Regions from separate parts of the Micromonospora sp. WMMD975 genome, predicted to be linked through region 3. Evidence: riboswitches for the same ligand, from Rfam matches in the RefSeq annotation. Region 3 holds a riboswitch; each other region holds the start of a gene.
What was found. A riboswitch is a leader RNA that binds a small molecule or an ion and turns the genes downstream of it on or off. The one in region 3 is predicted to bind cobalamin.
Positions count from the first base shown of each region.

Region 1 (5,847 bases), 2.1 Mb from region 3:
TCCTCCTTCCCGGTGCCCGGCCCCCGCTCGTACTGCATGAAGACCAGGTTCCAGAACTCCAGGTAACGGTCCTCGTCGACCTCCGGACCACCCTCGCGGCCGTACTCCGGGCCCCGGTCGTAGTACAGCTCCGAACACGGCCCGCACGGCCCGGGAATGCCCATCGACCAGAAGTTGTCCGCCTTGCCCCGACGCACGATCCGCTCCGCCGGCACACCCGTGGCACGCCAGATGTCGTACGCCTCGTCGTCGTCCAGGTAGACCGTCGCCCAGATCCGCTCCGGGTCCAGCCCGAAACCGCCCGCCTCGACCGACTTCGTGGCCAAATCCCAGGCCAGCGGAATCGCCCCGGACTTGAAGTAGTCACCGAAGGAGAAGTTGCCGTTCATCTGGAAGAACGTGCCGTGCCGACTGGTCTTGCCGACCTCGTCGATGTCCGGCGTCCGCAGGCACTTCTGCACGCTCGTCGCCCGCTGGTACGGCGGCGTCTGCTGGCCCAGGAAGTAGGGCACGAACTGCACCATGCCCGCGTTGATGAACAGCAGGTTCGGGTCACTGATGGCGGGCAGCGGAGCGGACGGCACCACGGCGTGCCCGTTCGCCTCGAAGTGGGCGAGGAACCGCCGCTTGATCTCCGCCGTCCGCATACCACCCATCCCTTACTGCAACTGTTTGGCAATTGCATAGTATGGGCGACTGTGCAGACACCGACCGGCACCCCACAATCCATCACCCGATACGGCACCCCGGTGCTGCACCGCCGCTGCGCCGAGGTGACCGTCTTCGACGACGCCCTCGCGCAGCTCGTCGCGGACATGTTCGCCAGCATGTACGCCGCCCACGGCGTCGGCCTGGCCGCCAACCAGATCGGCGTCGACGCCCGGATCTTCGTCCTCGACTGCCCCGACGCCACCGGCGCCCACACCGTCGCCCACGTGATCAACCCGGTCCTGCACCTGCCCGAGCAGCGGGATCTCGTCACCGACAGCGAGGGCTGCCTGTCCGTGCCCGGCCAGTACGCCGAGGTCACCCGCCCGGCCACCGCCGCCGTTTCCGGCCTTGACCTGCACGGCCGGCCGGTGCGCATCGACGGCACCGGCACCCTCGCCCGCTGCCTGCAACACGAGGTCGACCACCTCGACGGCCTCGCCTACGTCGACCGGCTGCCCGCCCGCACCCGCAAACGCCTCCTCGCCGCCGCGGCCGAACACCCCGGCGTCGGCGTCGGACAGGACTGAGCGGTGCCGGTCGTCCTCGGCATCGAAACGTCCTGCGACGAGACCGGCGTCGGCATCGTCGCCGACGGTGTCCTGCTCGGCGACGCCCTCGCCACCAGCATGGACGCACACGCCCGCTTCGGCGGCGTCGTGCCCGAGATCGCCGCCCGCGCCCACCTGCACGCCATCGCCCCGATGGTCCGTCACGCCCTCGACCGCGCCGGCCTCGGCTTCGCCGACATCGAGGCCATCGCCGCCACTGCCGGCCCCGGCCTCGCCACCGCCGTACAGGTGGGCCTCGCCGCCGGCAAGGCCTACGCCCTCACCCTCGGCGTCCCCCTCTACGGCGTGCACCACCTGGCCGGCCACGCCGCCGTCGACGTCCTCGACCACGGCCCCCTCCCCGCGCGCAGCGTCGCGTTGATCGTCTCCGGCGGCCACACCAGCCTCCTACTCCTCGGCGACCTCGCCCGCGACCCCGTCGTCCACCTCGGCGACACCGCCGACGACGCCGCTGGCGAAGCCTTCGACAAGGTCGCCCGGCTGCTCGGCCTGCCGTACCCCGGCGGCCCGGCCATCGACGCCGCCGCCCGCCACGGCGACCCCACCGCGATCGCCTTCCCCCGTCCCATGACCGCACGCGTCGACCCGCCCTACCGGTTCTCGTTCTCCGGCCTGAAAACCGCCGTCGCCCGCTGGACCGAACGCCACCACGGCCCCCTGCCCGTCGCCGACATCGCCGCCTCCTTCCAGGAAGCCGTCGCCGACACGCTCACCCGCAAAGCCGTCGCCGCCTGCCACGACCACGACATCGACACCCTGCTGCTCGTCGGCGGCGTCGCCGCCAACAGCCGCGTGCGCACCCTCGCCGAACAGCGCTGCCACGCCGCAGGCATCACCCTGCGCGTCCCCGCACCCCGACTCTGCACCGACAACGGCGCCATGATCGCCGCCATCGGTGATCTTCTCGTCCGCGCAGGTGTGGGCCCGTCAGCGCTGACTCTCGGCGCCGACCCCAACGCCGTCCTGACCCGCGCCACGATTCCCGACGCCGTCTTGCAAGGGTGAGAACGACGCCCAGGTGGCCGGACTGCACGCCGCCCTGTCCGGCGGCGGCGTGTCAGCTCAACGCGAGGCGGACACCGAGAGCGATGAACGCGACCGCACAGAGCCGGTTGATCTGCCGCGACCACCGCTGGTCGGCCAACCGGCGGGCGAGCCGGCCGGCGCCCGCGCCGAGGGTGACGTCCACGGCGAGTTGCACGGTGACGAACAGGGCGCCGAGCAGGACGAGCTGCGCCGTGGCGTTGCCGGCGCCCGGATCGACGAACTGGGGCAGGAACGCCACGCTGAACAGGATCATCTTGGGGTTGAGCAGGTTCGTCACCAGACCCCGCAGGAAGGCCCGACCGGGCGACGCGCCACGGTCCGGACCGGTGACGGCCATCGGATCGCGGTGGCGCGCGGCCCGGACACCCAACACGATCAGGTACGCGGCGCCGGCCCATCGGATCGCCGTGAACAACGTCGGCGACGCGCTGATCACGGTGGCCAGTCCCCCGACCACCGCCGCCACGTGCACGGCCTCCCCCGCGGCGACGCCCAGCGCGGCGACGACGCCCGACCGGGCGCCGTAGCGGGTGGCGTTGGCCAGCACGAACATCATGTCCGGACCGGGGGTGACCATGAGGACGACGATCGCGGCGAGGTAGCCGGCGAGGGTCGCCACGGACAGTCCGAGCATCGCTCAGCCCTCCCCGGCGCCGTCGAGCAGCGCCCGCCGCAGCGACAGCCGATGCTCCCGCCGGATCCGCGCCTCCCGGTAGCGCCGCCGGTCCCCATCGGTCTCCGGCAACAGCGGCGGTACCGGACGGGGGTCGCCGTGATCGTCCACGGCCACCATCACCAGATGCGCCGTCGCCACGTCGACCGGCGGCACCGCCCGGTCCCAGCGGTCCGCGCTGACCTTCACCGCCACCTCCATCGAGCTGCGGCCGGCCCAGGTGATCCGGGCGTCGACGTGGACCACGTCGCCCACCCGGACCGCGCGCAGGAACGCGGTCTCGTCGATGGCGGCGGTGACCGCCGGGCCGTCGGAGTGGCGGGCGGCGACGACCCCGGCGACCGAGTCGATCAGGTTGAGGATCCGGCCGCCGTGCACCGTACCCATCAGGTTGGTGTGGTGCTGGTCCATGATCTGCGACAGGGTCAGGTTCGACGCCGACGGTGGTCGTCCGGCGAGCGTGATGGTGTCGGGCACTGTGCGGGTCCGTCCTCGATGCGGTGGACCGCCGACCGGAGGGCGCGCGTCGAGGGCACGCCGACGGATCGCGTACGGCGTGACACCCGCCCGACCCACCCGCGAGGTCGACGGCAGCGCGCACCGGTGGTGCGCGCGACGCGGGCAGGTCTTCGGACTCGCGGGCCGGACCGGGTTCGGTCGCCTACTGGCCGTCGCTTCCCAGGCCGGTGGCCCAGTGCTGATGACGGCGGTCGTTCCCACTCACCGCTGCGGGGCAGTCCCGGACTTCCACCGGGTTCCCTCTTACGACATCCGGCCGTCGCCGACCGGATGAACCAGCGCTGCCGCCATCGTAGCCAGTCGTCCGAACGTGGCCCGTGTGGCAGGTCGGGGCGGGTGACGCCGGTCTCGTCGCGTCCTGATCGGCGCCGTCGAGGTGTCCCGCGACTCGGACACGACCGCTCACCCGTCGCTCCGTCGTCGTACGATCGTGCGCGGTGCTGGTTCGCCTTCCCGCTTCGGCGGGTGGGCGTCGTAAGAGGGAACCCGGTGCGAGACCGGGACTGCCCCGCAGCGGTGAGTGGGAACGACCGCCGTCAACGAAGCACTGGACCGAAGAGGTCCGGGAAGCGACGGCCAGTAGGCGACCTCGTGTCATGCCCGCGAGTCCGAAGACCTGCCAGCGCCGCGCGCGCCGTCCGGTGCGCGCCGTCGGCGGCCTCTCGGGAGGGCCAGGGCGGAAAGCCGGTACGCCCGTCGTATCCGCTTCTCCCTCCCGAGAGGTCGCCAGGCACCTCGAGGGAAGGACCACCCGTGACAACCTCATTCGGCCAGAGCACCGTGCTCGGCTACCCGCGCATCGGCGCGCGCCGCGAGCTGAAGAAGGCGGTCGAGGCCTACTGGGCCGGCACGCTCGACGCCACCGGCCTGCACGAGACCGCCGCCGAACTGCGGGCGCAGGTGTGGCGGACGCTGCGCGACGCCCGCCTGGACGCGATCCCGTCGAACACCTTCTCCTACTACGACCAGATGCTCGACACCGCCGTCGCCCTCGGCGCGATCCCCCACCGGTTCGCCCGCCTCGGTCTCGACGAACTCGACACCTACTTCGCGATGGCCCGCGGCGTCGACACCGAACCGGCGCTGGAGCTGACCAAGTGGTTCGACACCAACTACCACTACCTGGTGCCGGAGATCGACCCCGACACCTCCTTCACCGCCCGACCGGCCAAGGCCCTGAGCGAGTACGCCGAGGCCCGCGCGCTCGGCATCACCACCCGCCCGGTGCTGATCGGTCCGGCCACGTTCCTGCTGCTGGCCAAGGGCGCCGACCCGTTCGCCCGCCTCGACGACCTGGTCGACACCTACGCCGGCATCCTCACCGCGCTCGCCGGGGCGGGTGTGCCGTGGGTGCAACTCGACGAGCCCGCCTACGTCGCCGACCGCACCCCGGCCGAAATCGACGGCCTGCACCGCGCCTACCGGCGCCTCGGCGACCTGCCGAACCGGCCGCGGATCTTCGTCACCACCTACTTCGGTGACCTCGCCGACGCCCTCCCGGCGTTGCTCGACACCCCGGTCGACGCGATCGGGGTCGACCTCGTCGCCGGTCCGGGGAACCTCGAACGGCTGGCCGGCGCCGGCCCGCTCGGCGGGAAGACGATCGTCGCCGGCCTCGTCGACGGCCGCAACATCTGGCGTACCGATCTGCGGGCCGCCGTCGCCGCCGGAGCCACCGTCGCCGCGTTGGCCGACCACGTCGCGGTGTCCACATCCTGCTCCCTGCTGCACGTCCCGGTCGACCTGAGCGCGGAGACCCGCCTGGACCCTCGGCTGTCCGAACGGCTCGCGTTCGCCCGGCAGAAGCTCGACGAGGTCGTCCTGCTCGGGCGCGCATTGCGCGACGGCACCACCGCCGTGCCGGCACCACCGCCGGCCACACCGGCGTCCTGGCGGCGCGACGATATCCGCGGACGCCTCGCCGCGCTACGCCCCGAGCACCGGCGGCGCGGCGACTACTCCGACCGGGCCGCCCGCCAGCAGCGCCGCCTCGGCCTGCCCGCGCTGCCCACCACCACGATCGGCTCGTTCCCCCAGACCCCCGAGCTGCGCGCGGCCCGCGCCGCCCGCCGGGCCGGCACCCTCGACGACGCCGGCTACACCGCGCGGATGCGCGCCGAGGTCGCCCACGTCATCCAACTGCAGGAGAACCTGGGCCTGGACGTCCTCGTGCACGGCGAGCCGGAACGCAACGACATGGTCCAGTACTTCGCCGAGCAGCTCGACGGGTTCGCCGCCACCGACCACGGCTGGGTGCAGTCCTACGGCACCCGCTGCGTGCGTCCACCCATCATCCACGGCGACGTCGCCCGCCCGGCGCCGATGACC
Region 1 covers NZ_CP120739.1:3,440,728-3,446,574, forward strand. Annotated here, with positions in the region: gene alaS (alanine--tRNA ligase) at 1-647, opposite strand, end outside; gene def (peptide deformylase) at 699-1,238, shown strand; gene tsaD (tRNA (adenosine(37)-N6)-threonylcarbamoyltransferase complex transferase subunit TsaD) at 1,242-2,285, shown strand; gene O7613_RS14765 (LysE family translocator) at 2,338-2,961, opposite strand; gene O7613_RS14770 (acyl-CoA thioesterase) at 2,965-3,477, opposite strand; cobalamin riboswitch at 3,603-3,814, opposite strand; cobalamin riboswitch at 3,944-4,158, shown strand; gene metE (5-methyltetrahydropteroyltriglutamate--homocysteine S-methyltransferase) at 4,273-5,847, shown strand, end outside.
Region 1: it holds a riboswitch for cobalamin, as region 3 does, so the genes downstream of both, O7613_RS14770 (acyl-CoA thioesterase) here and O7613_RS24445 (hypothetical protein) in region 3, are expected to answer to the same signal.

Region 2 (5,847 bases), 2.7 Mb from region 3:
TGGCCGCCGGGGAACTCGTCGTCTTCGCCGCCACGATCGGCCTGGCGGTGGCGTTGTCCCGCAGCCCGACGCCGGTGGTGGAGCCGGCGGACGCCGACCCGGTGACCGCGGTGCTCGGGTTCGCGATGCCGGCCGCGCCCACCGCGGCGCACCTGCTCGGGCAACCGCTGCCCGACCTCTTCTTCCTGACCGTGACCGTGGTCGGCGTCGGCGGCTACCTGGCCGGGGTGCGCCGGCTGCGCCGGGGCGGGCACCACTGGCCGGTGGCCCGCACCGCGAGCTGGATCGGTGGTCTGCTGGTGCTGGCCGCCGCCACCGGCCTCGGCTTCGCCCGCTACGCGTACGTGCTGTTCAGCGCGCACATGGCCCAGCACATGGTGCTGTCCATGGTGGTGCCGGTGCTGCTGGTCGGTGGCGCCCCGGTGACGCTCGCCCTGCGGGCGCTGCGCCGCCCGACCGAGCCGGGGGTACGCGGAGCCCGGGAGTGGCTGCTGCGCGCCCTGCACAGCCGGGTAACCCGCCTGCTCACCCATCCGCTGGTGGCGCTCGGCGTCTACGTGGCCGGGCTGTTCGGCCTCTACTTCAGCGACCTGCTCGGCACGCTGATGCGGTCCCACCTCGGCCACCTGGCCATGCTGGGTCACTTCGTGCTCTCCGGTTACCTGCTGTTCTGGGTGCTCATCGGCATCGATCCGGGGCGGCCCCGGCTCCCCCACCCGATCCTGGTGCTCCTGCACCTGGCCGCGATGATGGCGCACGGCTTCTTCGGCCTGGCGCTCATGCAGACCACCACCGTCATCGCCCCGGACTGGTATCTCGGCGTCCACCCGGACTGGGCGTCGTCGCTGCTGACGGACCAGAAGCTGGGCGCGGGCATCGCCTGGGCGTTCGGTGAGATCCCCGCCGCCGTCGTGATGGTCCTGCTGGTCCGGCAGTGGATCCGGGCCGACCAGCGCGAGCAGCGCCGGGTCGACCGGGCCGCCGACCGGGCCGAGGCGACCGGCGAGGACGACGACCTGGCCCGGTACAACGCGTTCCTGGCCGCCACCGCCCGCGGTGACGACCGGAACTGATCGGGACATCGGCGGGAACTTCCGCCCGGCGCGGGCCGACCATTCCACCGGGAGGCGGCAACCGCGCACCACGGCACGGCTCGACGGGCAGCGGGCCGGCCCGTACCCCAATTCCTTTTTCCCGATCGGAGTTGCCCAGATGTCCGTGACCGAACTGCCCGGCGACCGCGCGCCGGACTCATCCACCACCCCGGCCGGTCCCGTCCGGCCGGCGCGCCGATCCGCGGCGGTGGCGCTGCTGACCCGCCTGCACTTCTACGCCGGCGTCCTGGTCGCGCCGTTCCTGCTGGTCGCCGCGCTCACCGGGCTGGCCTACACGCTCACCCCGCAGCTCGACGACGCGCTCTACGGCGACAAGCTCACCGTCTCGACCGTCGGCGGGCAGCCCCGGCCGCTCGCCGAGCAGATCGCCGCCGCCCGCGCCGCGCACCCCGACGGCACGCTCACCGAGGTGCAGCCCGGCGACGGCGACCGGACCACCCGCGTGGTCTTCGCCCGGGACGACCTCGGCGACCGGCAGCACACCGTCTACGTCGACCCGTACACCGCTCGGGTGTCCGGCCGGTTGACCACCTGGTTCGGTTCGACGCCGGCCACGACCTGGCTCGACGACCTGCACCGCAACCTGCACCTGGGCGCGGTCGGGCGGCACTACTCGGAGATCGCGGCGAGCTGGCTGTGGGTGCTGGCGCTCGGCGGTGTGGTGCTGTGGTGGCGCCGGCGCGCGGCGGGCCGGTCCCGGGCCCGGCACCTGCTCGTGCCCGACCTGTCCGCCGCCCGGGGCGTGCGCCGGACCCGGGGCTGGCACGCCACCACCGGTGTGTGGCTCGCCGTCGGCCTGCTTTTCCTCTCCGCCACCGGCCTGACCTGGTCCCGCTACGCCGGGGCGAACTTCGGCGCCGGGCTGGACGCGCTGCGGGCCCGTACCCCGGAGATCTCCACCGCGCTCGCCGGCGCGCCGCCGGCCACCGGCGGCGGCGAGCACCAGCACGGCGGCGCGGCCACCGCGACGGCGACGGACCCGGCGACGTACGACCGGGTGCTCGGCGGCGCCCGCGCCGCCGGCCTGTCCGGCCCGGTCGCGATCACCCCGCCCGGCGAGGCCGGTGCCGCGTGGACGGTCGCCCAGACCGACGACAGGTGGCCGGTCGGGTACGACCGGGTCGCGGTCGACCCGGCCACCGGGACGGTGACCGCGCGCAGTGACTTCGCCGACTGGCCGGTGCTGGCGAAGCTCAGCAAGCTCGGCATCCAGGCGCACATGGGCCGGCTGTTCGGGCCGGTGAACCAGATCCTGCTCGCCGCGCTCGCGCTCGGCCTGCTCTGCGTCGTCGTCTGGGGCTACCGGATGTGGTGGCAGCGCCGACCCACCCGCGCCGACCGCCGCGCGCCGCTCGGCGCGCCGCCGGCCCGCGGGGCGGTACGCGGGCTGCGCTGGTGGACGCTGCTTGTCGGCGTGCCGGTCGTGGTGGCGCTCGGCTGGGCGCTGCCGTGGTTCGGTGGCCCGCTGCTCGGCTTCCTCATCATCGACGCCGTGGTCGGGTTGCGCCAACGTCGCCGCCGCCCGGCGGTCCCGGTCTCGCCCGCCCCGGCCGGCAGCTGACGCGCGCGCCGGGGTGTTAAGCGGGGGCCCCGCCTCTACCGAATGCGTTAAGCGGGGCCCCTTCCTTCGGGTTGACACGCCGGGGGGCGACATGTGGTGTTGCGTGCGGGCCTTCATCGCCATATATGGTGGTGCCGCAGCTGGTTCGGCCGCGCCTTCGGGGGTGGTCGAGGCAAGAGGGAACCCGGTGCGAGTCCGGGACTGCCCCGCAGCGGTAAGTGGGAACGACCGCCGTCATCAGCACTGGGCCACCGGCCTGGGAAGCGACGGCCAGTAGGCGACCGAACCCGGTCCGGCCCGCGAGTCCGAAGACCTGCCAGCGCGCCGCGCGCCACCGCGCGCGGCGGTCGAAGGTCGCGCGGGACGACCGACGCCAGCAGCCGGGCCGGCCGTCGTGCCGCGCCCGTTGGCGTTCTCCCGCCGTCCGAGGCCATCGCCAGTGACAGCGAGGAGAGGTCATGACGGTCGTGCGGGAGAGCCCCCCGGAGCAGCGCCGGTCGGCGATGCGGGTCCGCAAGCGGGACGGCGACACCGAGCCGGTCGACGTCAACCGGATCGTCCGGGCGGTCGAACGCTGGGTCGCCGACCTGGACCAGGTGGACCCGTTGCGGGTCGCCACCAAGACGATAAGCGGGCTGTACGACGGGGCGAGCACCGCCGAGCTGGACCGGTTGTCGATCCAGACCGCGGCGGAGCTGATCGGCGAGGAGCCACAGTACTCGAAACTGGCGGCCCGGCTGCTTGCCGCGTACGTGCACGAGGAGGTCCGCGGGCAGCAGGTGGCGACCTTCAGCCAGTCGATCGCGTACGGGCACGCCCTCGGGCTGGTCGGTGACGACACCGCCGCGTTCGTGGCCCGCCACGCCGGCGAGCTGGACGACGCCGTGGACCCCGCCGGTGACCTGCGCTTCGAATACTTCGGACTGCGCACGGTGGCGGACCGCTACCTGCTGCGGCACCCGGAGTCGCGGCTGGTGGTGGAGACACCGCAGTACTGGCTGCTGCGGGTGGCGTGCGGGCTGTCGCACACGCCGGCCGAGGCGGTCGGCTTCTACCGGCTGATGTCCGCGCTGGCCTACCTGCCCAGCTCCCCCACGCTGTTCAACTCCGGCACCCGGCACACCCAGATGTCGTCGTGCTTCCTGGTCGACTCGCCGCGCGACGAGCTGGACTCGATCTACGAGCGCTACCACCAGGTGGCGAAGCTGTCGAAGTTCTCCGGCGGCATCGGCATCTCCTGGTCGCGGATACGCGGCCGGGGCGCGTTGATCCGGGGCACCAACGGGCGCTCCAACGGCATCGTGCCGTTCCTGAAGACGCTCGACGCCGGGGTCGCGGCGGTCAACCAGGGCGGCCGGCGCAAGGGCGCGGCCTGCGTCTACCTGGAACCGTGGCACCCGGACGTGGAGGAGTTCCTGGAGCTGCGGGACAACACCGGCGAGGAGTCCCGGCGGACGCACAACCTCAACCTGGCCAACTGGATCCCGGACGAGTTCATGCGCCGGGTCGAGGCCGACGAAGACTGGTCGCTGATCGACCCGTCCGACGCCCCGGAGCTGCCCGACCTGTACGGGGAGGCGTTCGACGCCGCGTACCGGGCGGCGGAGAAGAAGGCGGTCCGCACGGTGAAGGCCCGGGACCTGTACGGGCGGATGATGCGCACCCTGGCGCAGACCGGCAACGGCTGGATGACGTTCAAGGACGCGGCGAACCGGCTGTCCAACCAGACCGGCGAGCCGGGGAACGTGATCCACCTGTCCAACCTGTGCACCGAGATCCTGGAGGTCAACGACGACGCCGAGACGGCGGTGTGCAACCTCGGCTCGGTCAACCTCGGCGCGCACGTCACCGCCGACGGCGTCGACTGGGAGAAGCTGCGGGCCACGGTGCGCACGGCGGTGGTCTTCCTCGACCGGGTGATCGACATCAACTACTACCCGGCCGCGCAGGCGGCGGCGTCGAACCCGCGCTGGCGGCCGGTCGGGCTGGGGCTGATGGGTCTTCAGGACGCGTTCTTCACGCTGCGCCTGCCGTTCGACTCGGCGCGGGCGCGGGAGCTGTCCACCCGGGTGCAGGAGGAGATCTTCCTGACCGCGTTGGAGACGTCCGCCGGGCTGGCCGAGCGGTTCGGCCCGCACCCGGCGTACGACCGGACCCGGGCCGCGAAGGGCGACCTGCACCCGGACCTGTGGGGCGCGGAGCCGGCGCGGACCGCCCGCTGGACGGCGCTGCGCGAGCGGATCGCCGCGCACGGGCTGCGCAACTCGCTGCTGGTGGCGATCGCGCCGACCGCCACCATCGCCTCGATCGCCGGCTGCTACGAGTGCATCGAGCCGCAGGTGTCCAACCTGTTCAAACGCGAGACCATGTCCGGCGAGTTCCTCCAGGTCAACACGTATCTGGTGCGGGAGCTGAAGGCACGCGGGCTCTGGACGCCGGAGATCCGGGACCGGATCAAGCGGGCGGAGGGCTCGGTGCAGGGCATCGACGAGTTGCCCGCCGAGGTGCGGGAGCTGTTCCGCACCGCGTGGGAGCTGCCGCAGCGGGCGCTCATCGACCTGGCCGCCGCGCGGGCGCCGTTCGTCGACCAGTCGCAGTCGCTGAACCTGTTCCTGAGCGCGCCGACGATCGGCAAGCTCTCCTCGATGTACCGGTACGCCTGGCAGGCCGGGCTGAAGACCACCTACTACCTGCGGTCGCGTCCCGCGACCCGGATCCAGCAGGCCACGGTGCTGGCCCCGGTCGTGGACGCGGCGGCGGCCTGTTCCCTGGAGAACCCCGAGAGCTGCGAGGCCTGCCAGTGACGCACACCGAGACCCGGCCCCTGCTGCTCGACCCGGGCATGAACCTGACCCTGCGACCGATGCGCTACCCGCACTTCTTCGACCGCTACCGGGACGCCATCCGCAACACCTGGACCGTCGAGGAGGTGGACCTGCACGCCGACCTGGCCGACCTGGACCGGCTCTCGCCGGCCGAGCGCCACCTGGTGTCCCGGCTGGTGGCGTTCTTCGCCACCGGCGACACCATCGTCGCCAACAACCTGGTGCTCAACCTCTATCAGCACGTCAACTCCCCGGAGGGCCGGCTCTACCTGTCCCGGCAGCTGTTCGAGGAGGCGGTGCACGTCCAGTTCTACCTGAACCTGCTGGACACCTACGTGCCGGACGA
Region 2 covers NZ_CP120739.1:2,763,985-2,769,831, forward strand. Annotated here, with positions in the region: gene O7613_RS12010 (bifunctional copper resistance protein CopD/cytochrome c oxidase assembly protein) at 1-1,073, shown strand, start outside; gene O7613_RS12015 (PepSY domain-containing protein) at 1,213-2,676, shown strand; cobalamin riboswitch at 2,801-3,012, shown strand; gene O7613_RS12020 (ribonucleoside-diphosphate reductase subunit alpha) at 3,135-5,480, shown strand; gene O7613_RS12025 (ribonucleotide-diphosphate reductase subunit beta) at 5,519-5,847, shown strand, end outside.
Region 2: it holds a riboswitch for cobalamin, as region 3 does, so the genes downstream of both, O7613_RS12020 (ribonucleoside-diphosphate reductase subunit alpha) here and O7613_RS24445 (hypothetical protein) in region 3, are expected to answer to the same signal.

Region 3 (5,847 bases):
CGCCGGCAACGTGGACGCCGCCGCGCGGCAACGTGCGACCGAGGTGGTCGCGGCGGTGGCCGCCGGTGATCAGGACGCACTCGCCCGGACGCTGCGGCCGAGCCCGGAAGAACAGACGTTGGTGCAGGTCCTCGACCCGTCCGGACGAGTCGAGGCGGCCTCGGCCGCGCTCGGCGACGCCGCGCCGCTGTCCCCGCTGCGGCCCCGACCCGGTCAACTGCTGCGCGAGCAGCGGCTGCTGCCGTTCGCCGGGGAAGACCCGTACCGGATCGCCGCCGCAGGGGTGGCCGACGGCTCCGGTGTCCGCACGGTGCTGGTCGCGCAGTCACTGCGGCCGGTCGACGAGAGCACCGAGGCGGTCGCGGCGATCATGGCCGCCGGGCTGGCGCCCATGCTGCTGGTGGTGGGTGCGGCGGTGTTCTGGTTCGTCGGACGTTCCCTGCGCCCGGTCGAGGCGATCCGCCGGCGGGTCGCCGGGATCACCGCCCGTGACCTGCACGCCCGCGTGCCCGTGCCGGGCGCCCGGGACGAGATCGCGGCGCTCGCCGAGACGATGAACCGGATGCTCGAACGCCTGGAGACCGCCGCGGCGAGCCAGCGCCGGTTCGTCGCCGACGCCAGCCACGAACTGCGCAGCCCTCTGGCCACCCTGCGTGCCGGCCTCGACCGGCTGGCCGTGGCGACCTCGCCCGACGGCCAGCGCGACCTGGTCGAGCTGCTGCGCCGGGAGACCAGCCGGCTGGGTGACCTCGTCGCCGACCTGCTCCTGCTCGCGCGCATCGACGAGCGCGGCGGTACCGGGCGCCGCGACGACGTCGACCTCGACGACTTGGCCTACACCGAGCGGGACCGGCTCGCGGCGCACCGCCCGGACCTGACCGTCCGGGCCCACCTCACCCCCGTGCGGGTGGCCGGGGACGCCCACGACCTCGGCCGCGCTCTGCGGAACCTGGCCGACAACGCCGCGCGTCACGCCCGTACCCGGGTGACCCTGAACGTGTCGGTGCGGGACGCGTGGGCGTGCGTCGAGGTCACCGACGACGGACCCGGTGTCCCCGATGCCGACCGGGAGCGGATCTTCGACCGGTTCGTCCGTCTCGACGACAGCCGCACCCGCCCGGACGGCGGCAGCGGGCTGGGCCTCGCCATCACCCGTGAGGTCGTCTCGGCGCACGGCGGACACGTACAGGTGCTGCCCGGACCGGGCATGACCGTCCGGATCAGTCTGCCCCACGCCGTCGACTCCGAAGATCACTGAACCGACCTCGGCGGTTTCAGGCTCCTCTCAGGTGACGGGCGGCACCCTGGACAGGAGGCGCCTGCACGGGCCGGAGCCGTCACCGTCACGGGGGAACGATGAACTATCACCTGTTCCAGATCGTCAACGACACAGCCGGCCGCAGTGACCTCGTCGACGACTTCTTCGAATGGACGGCGGTGTGGCTGATCTACGTCCTCGCCGCCACCGCGGCCATACCTGTCCTGGCCCACCCTGCGGTACGGCCGCGCCGCCCTGGTGCGCGTCGTCGCGTCCCTCGGGCTGGCCTTCGCCGTCGGGCAGGCCGTTGCCGCGTTCAGCACCGAGGTACGGCCCTTCCAGGCCCATGCCGTGCACCAGCTGATCCCACACGCCGCCGGGCCGTCGCTGCCGAGCGACCACGCGACGGCGGCGTTCGCGGTGGCGTTCGCCGTCGGGGCGTTCCTGTCCCGCCGATGGGGACTGGCGCTGAGCGTGCTCGCCGCCGTCATCGGCTTCGCCCGGGTCTGGACCGGCGTGCACTACCCCGGGGACATCCTCGCCGGCGCACTCATCGCCGCCGGAGCGGTCGCCACCATCGGCGTCGTCGGCCGCGCCTACGACCGCCGTACCGGCCGCCGCCTCGGCACCACCGCCTGAGCACCACCCCCCGCCCCTCGTTCCGGAGGTCATGCCATGTCCACGCCTCAGGCGACACTCGCCGTGGGCCCCAGCCTGATCGACCCGGAATGGCTGATCTCCACCTTCGGGCTGATCGGGATCCTCGCGATCGTCTTCGCCGAGTCCGGGCTGCTCATCGGATTGTTCCTCCCCGGCGACTCGCTGCTGTTCACCGCCGGACTCCTCGTCGCCGACGGCCGCTACCTGCACCAACCGCTCTGGCTCGTCTGCCTGCTCGCCGCCGTCGCGGCCGTCATCGGCGACCAGGCCGGCTACCTGTTCGGCAAGCGCGTCGGCCCGAGCCTGTTCCGTCGCCCCAACTCCCGCCTGTTCAAGCAGGAGAACGTGCGCCGGGCCGACGCCTTCTTCGCCCGCTACGGCGCCCGCTCGATCGTGCTGGCCCGCTTCGTGCCGATCGTGCGGACCTTCACCCCCGTCATCGCCGGGGTGAGCCGGATGCACTACCGCGCCTTCGTCACCTACAACGTCCTCGGCGGGGTCCTGTGGGGAACCGGCGTGACCGTGCTCGGCTACTTCCTCGGGCAGATCAGCTTCGTCGCATCGCACATCGAGCTCATCCTCATCGCCATCGTGCTCATCTCCGTCCTGCCCATCGGCATCCAACTCCTGCGGTCCCGCCATCGGTCGGCAACCGCCTCCGTCGACGCGACGGCCGCTCCGGACGCATCCGGCGCCGACTGAACGACGCACCGCGGTCGCCGCCGGCACCTCCGGCCGGCGAACAACCGGTGGGGGTCAGGCGACGGCCCGGGCGCAGACCATCGGGTGCAGCAGCCGGGACAGTTCGGTGACGCCGGCGACGGGCCGCTCGAAGCCGAGCCGGATCCGCCGGGTCGCGCCGGGCCGGCCGTACGCGACGAGCAGCCCGTACCTGTCGATGCGGACCACCCGGGGCGATTCGTCGCCGGACAGCTTCAGCCGCTGGCGCAGGTGGCCGGCGACCTGCTCGGCGTGGTGGTCGGCGAGGTCGGCCAGGAACTCCGCCTCGACCGCGTGCAGCGGGTCGGGCTCGGCTTCCGCGTACGCCGCCGGGTCGATCCGGCGGACACCGCCGGCGTGTTCCCATCGGACCTCGGCCACCTCGAACCGGTACAGGCGGAACCGGCGGCCCACGTCGAGCAGGTCCCCGGTCGGCTGGGTGGCGGCGAAGTCCACGGCGGCCCGGCGCGCCTCGTCCCCGTCCAGCCGCTTCGCCCAGCCGGAGATCCAGGCCCGGCCGAGGGAGGGAGCGCCGGCGGCGGGCGGCAGGTCGAGCACGTCGAGGACGGTGGCGACGTCGGCACCCCCGTCCGGCGGCGACAGCGCCGCGGCGAGATCACTGACGATCGGCACCAGCAGCAGCACCCGGCCGTCCGGGTCGGTGGCGTGCCGGACCTGGTGCGGCCCGGCGTGTCGGGCCAGGTGGACAAGGGCGGGCAGCCAGCCCGCGACGAGGGTACGCACGATTTCCGCCGGGCTGGGGCGCATGGTCCCGACCTCCTCAAGAAAGGTTAGCCTTACCTAACTGACAGGCTAGACCATCGGACCGGAGTCGTCGACGTCAACCACCCCGAGCAGGGACGATTGACATGGGTAATCCGGTGCGGACAGACTGTGGCCACAACTGAACACACCGCGCGTCCGTGCGGGGGAAGTCCGGTCGAAGTCCGGCGCTGGCCCGCAACGGTAGGCCGTCGAGGTGACAGACACCCGGCGGTGAGCCCGAATACCCGGCGTACGCGCGCATCCGCTCCCCACCCGTCGTGGCCCACGGGTCGGAGTCCCGGTCGACCCCGCGCACCGCCGGGCGACCGGGTTTCTGACGACCGCCGGGCCGGAAAGGCGCTACCGATGGTCGTTCGCCTGAGCCGGCAATCCCCCCTCGCCCTGTTCCGCGGCACACTTGCCGCCCTCGCCCTCCGCCCGTCCACCGTCCGGGCCCGGCTCGCCGGTCTGCTGACCGCCGCGCTGGCCGCCGTCGCCCTGATCGCCGTCGAGCCCGCGCCGCAGGCCGCGCACGCGGCGGCCTGCACCGGCACCTCCGGCGTCACAGTCGTCGTCGACTACGCCGCCCTCGGCGGCGGCGTCCAGGTGGGCTGTGCGCTCGGCGACCCGGCCACCGGGCTGGCCGCGTTGCAGGGCGCCGGGTTCACCGTCACCGGCACCCAACGCTGGGGGCTGGCGTTCGTCTGCCGCATCAACGGCAAGCCGACCGCCGCGACGGACCCGTGCGTCAACACCCCGCCGGCCACCGCGTACTGGTCGTACTGGCATGCGTCGCCCGGCGGCGCCTGGTCCTACAGCTCCTCCGGGGCAGCCGGCTACAACCCCGCCCCGGGCAGCGTCGAGGGCTGGGCGTTCGGTTCCGGCGCGGCGCCCGGCATCACCGCTCCCTGATCCACACCGGCGCGGTGACCGGCAGCGCACCGGGTGCCGGTCACCGCCCCGGCGTCGGAAGGCGGCCGGGCGCTCGTCCCGGGTGCTCTCCGGAGTTCTCCCCGACCGCTCTGCGAAAGGCGTCCCTCATGCCCATGTCCCGGCCCCGGCGACTCGGCACCGGCCTCGCCGCCACCGTCGCGGCGGCACTCGCCGCGCTCACCACGCCCATGACCGTGCTGGCCGCTCCCGCCGCAGCCGACGCCGCCGCCGCGCGGGACGCCGCGACCTGGCTCGGTGGCGAGTTCACCGACGGGATTCTGCCCGGACCGTTCGGCGGCCCGGACTGGGGCCTGACCATCGACGGGGTCGTCGCGTTGTCCGCCACCGGCGTCGACACGTCGACCCGCCAGGCCGCCACGGCGCAGGTCGCGGCGCACGTGCGCGCCTACAACAGCTACGACGAGTGGGGCATCGAGGGCTTCACCGACGGCGGAGCCACCGCGAAGCTGCTCTACGCCGCCTCCGCCGCCGGCGCCGACCCCACCGACTTCGGCGGGTACGACCTGCGGGCCGAGACCCTGTCGCTGGTCTCCCCGACGGGCACCGGTGACCAGCGGGGCCGGATCACCAGCCGGGTCACCGCCGACAGCGGCCCGGACGCCAGCAACACCTTCGACCAGTCCTTCGCCGTGCTGGGCCTGGCCCGCAGCGGTGACGTCCCGCAGGACACCGTCGACTTCCTCGTCCGGCAGCAGTGCGCGGCGGGGGGCTTCCGGCTCTACCCGGACACCGCGGACGGGCCGTCACCGTCCTGCGACGAACAACCCGGCGCCACCCTCGACGTCGACTCCACCGCGATGGCCGTGCAGGCGCTGCTGACCGCCGCCGACGACGGCGCCACCGGGGCGGCCGGCGCGGCGCGCAGGGGCGCCGACTGGCTGGTGGCCCAGCAGCACGCCGACGGCTCCTTCGGCGGGTCGGGGCCGACGACCGGCGCGAACTCCAACAGCACCGGACTGGCCGGGCAGGCTCTGGCCGCCGCCGGACGCGACACCGAGGCCGCCCGCGCCGCCGACGCGCTGACCGCGTTGCAGCTCACCGACGCGAACGGCGGAAAGGCAGCCGCCGACGCGGGTGCCGTCGCCTACCACACCGAGGGTTTCACGACAGCCGTCGCGGCCGGGATCGCGGACATCGACCGGGACCAGTGGCGCCGGGCCACCGCCCAGGCCCTGCTCGGGCTCGCGCAGGTGCCGCTGGGTCGGATCGGCCTCGACCTGCCGCCGTCGCCCGACCCCACCCCGTCCGGTACGGCCTCGCCCACCGCCTCCCCCACCGGATCACCGACGCCGACCACGAGCGCCACCGCCAACCCGACCCCGACCTCGACCGGCACCGTCGACCCGCCCCCCGGCGACACCGCGAGCCCGCCGGCGGCGACCCCGTCGGCCACCACGCCACCCGCGGCGACCGCCGCTCCGAGCACGGCACCGCCCGCCCCGGGGCTGGTTGGGCTGCCGACCACCGGCACGGCGATCGCCGGCTACGTG
Region 3 covers NZ_CP120739.1:5,491,777-5,497,623, forward strand. Annotated here, with positions in the region: gene O7613_RS24425 (HAMP domain-containing sensor histidine kinase) at 1-1,258, shown strand, start outside; gene O7613_RS24430 (phosphatase PAP2 family protein) at 1,517-1,897, shown strand; gene O7613_RS24435 (VTT domain-containing protein) at 1,934-2,620, shown strand; gene O7613_RS24440 (DUF2470 domain-containing protein) at 2,675-3,406, opposite strand; cobalamin riboswitch at 3,533-3,671, shown strand; gene O7613_RS24445 (hypothetical protein) at 3,770-4,315, shown strand; gene O7613_RS24450 (cell wall anchor protein) at 4,450-5,847, shown strand, end outside.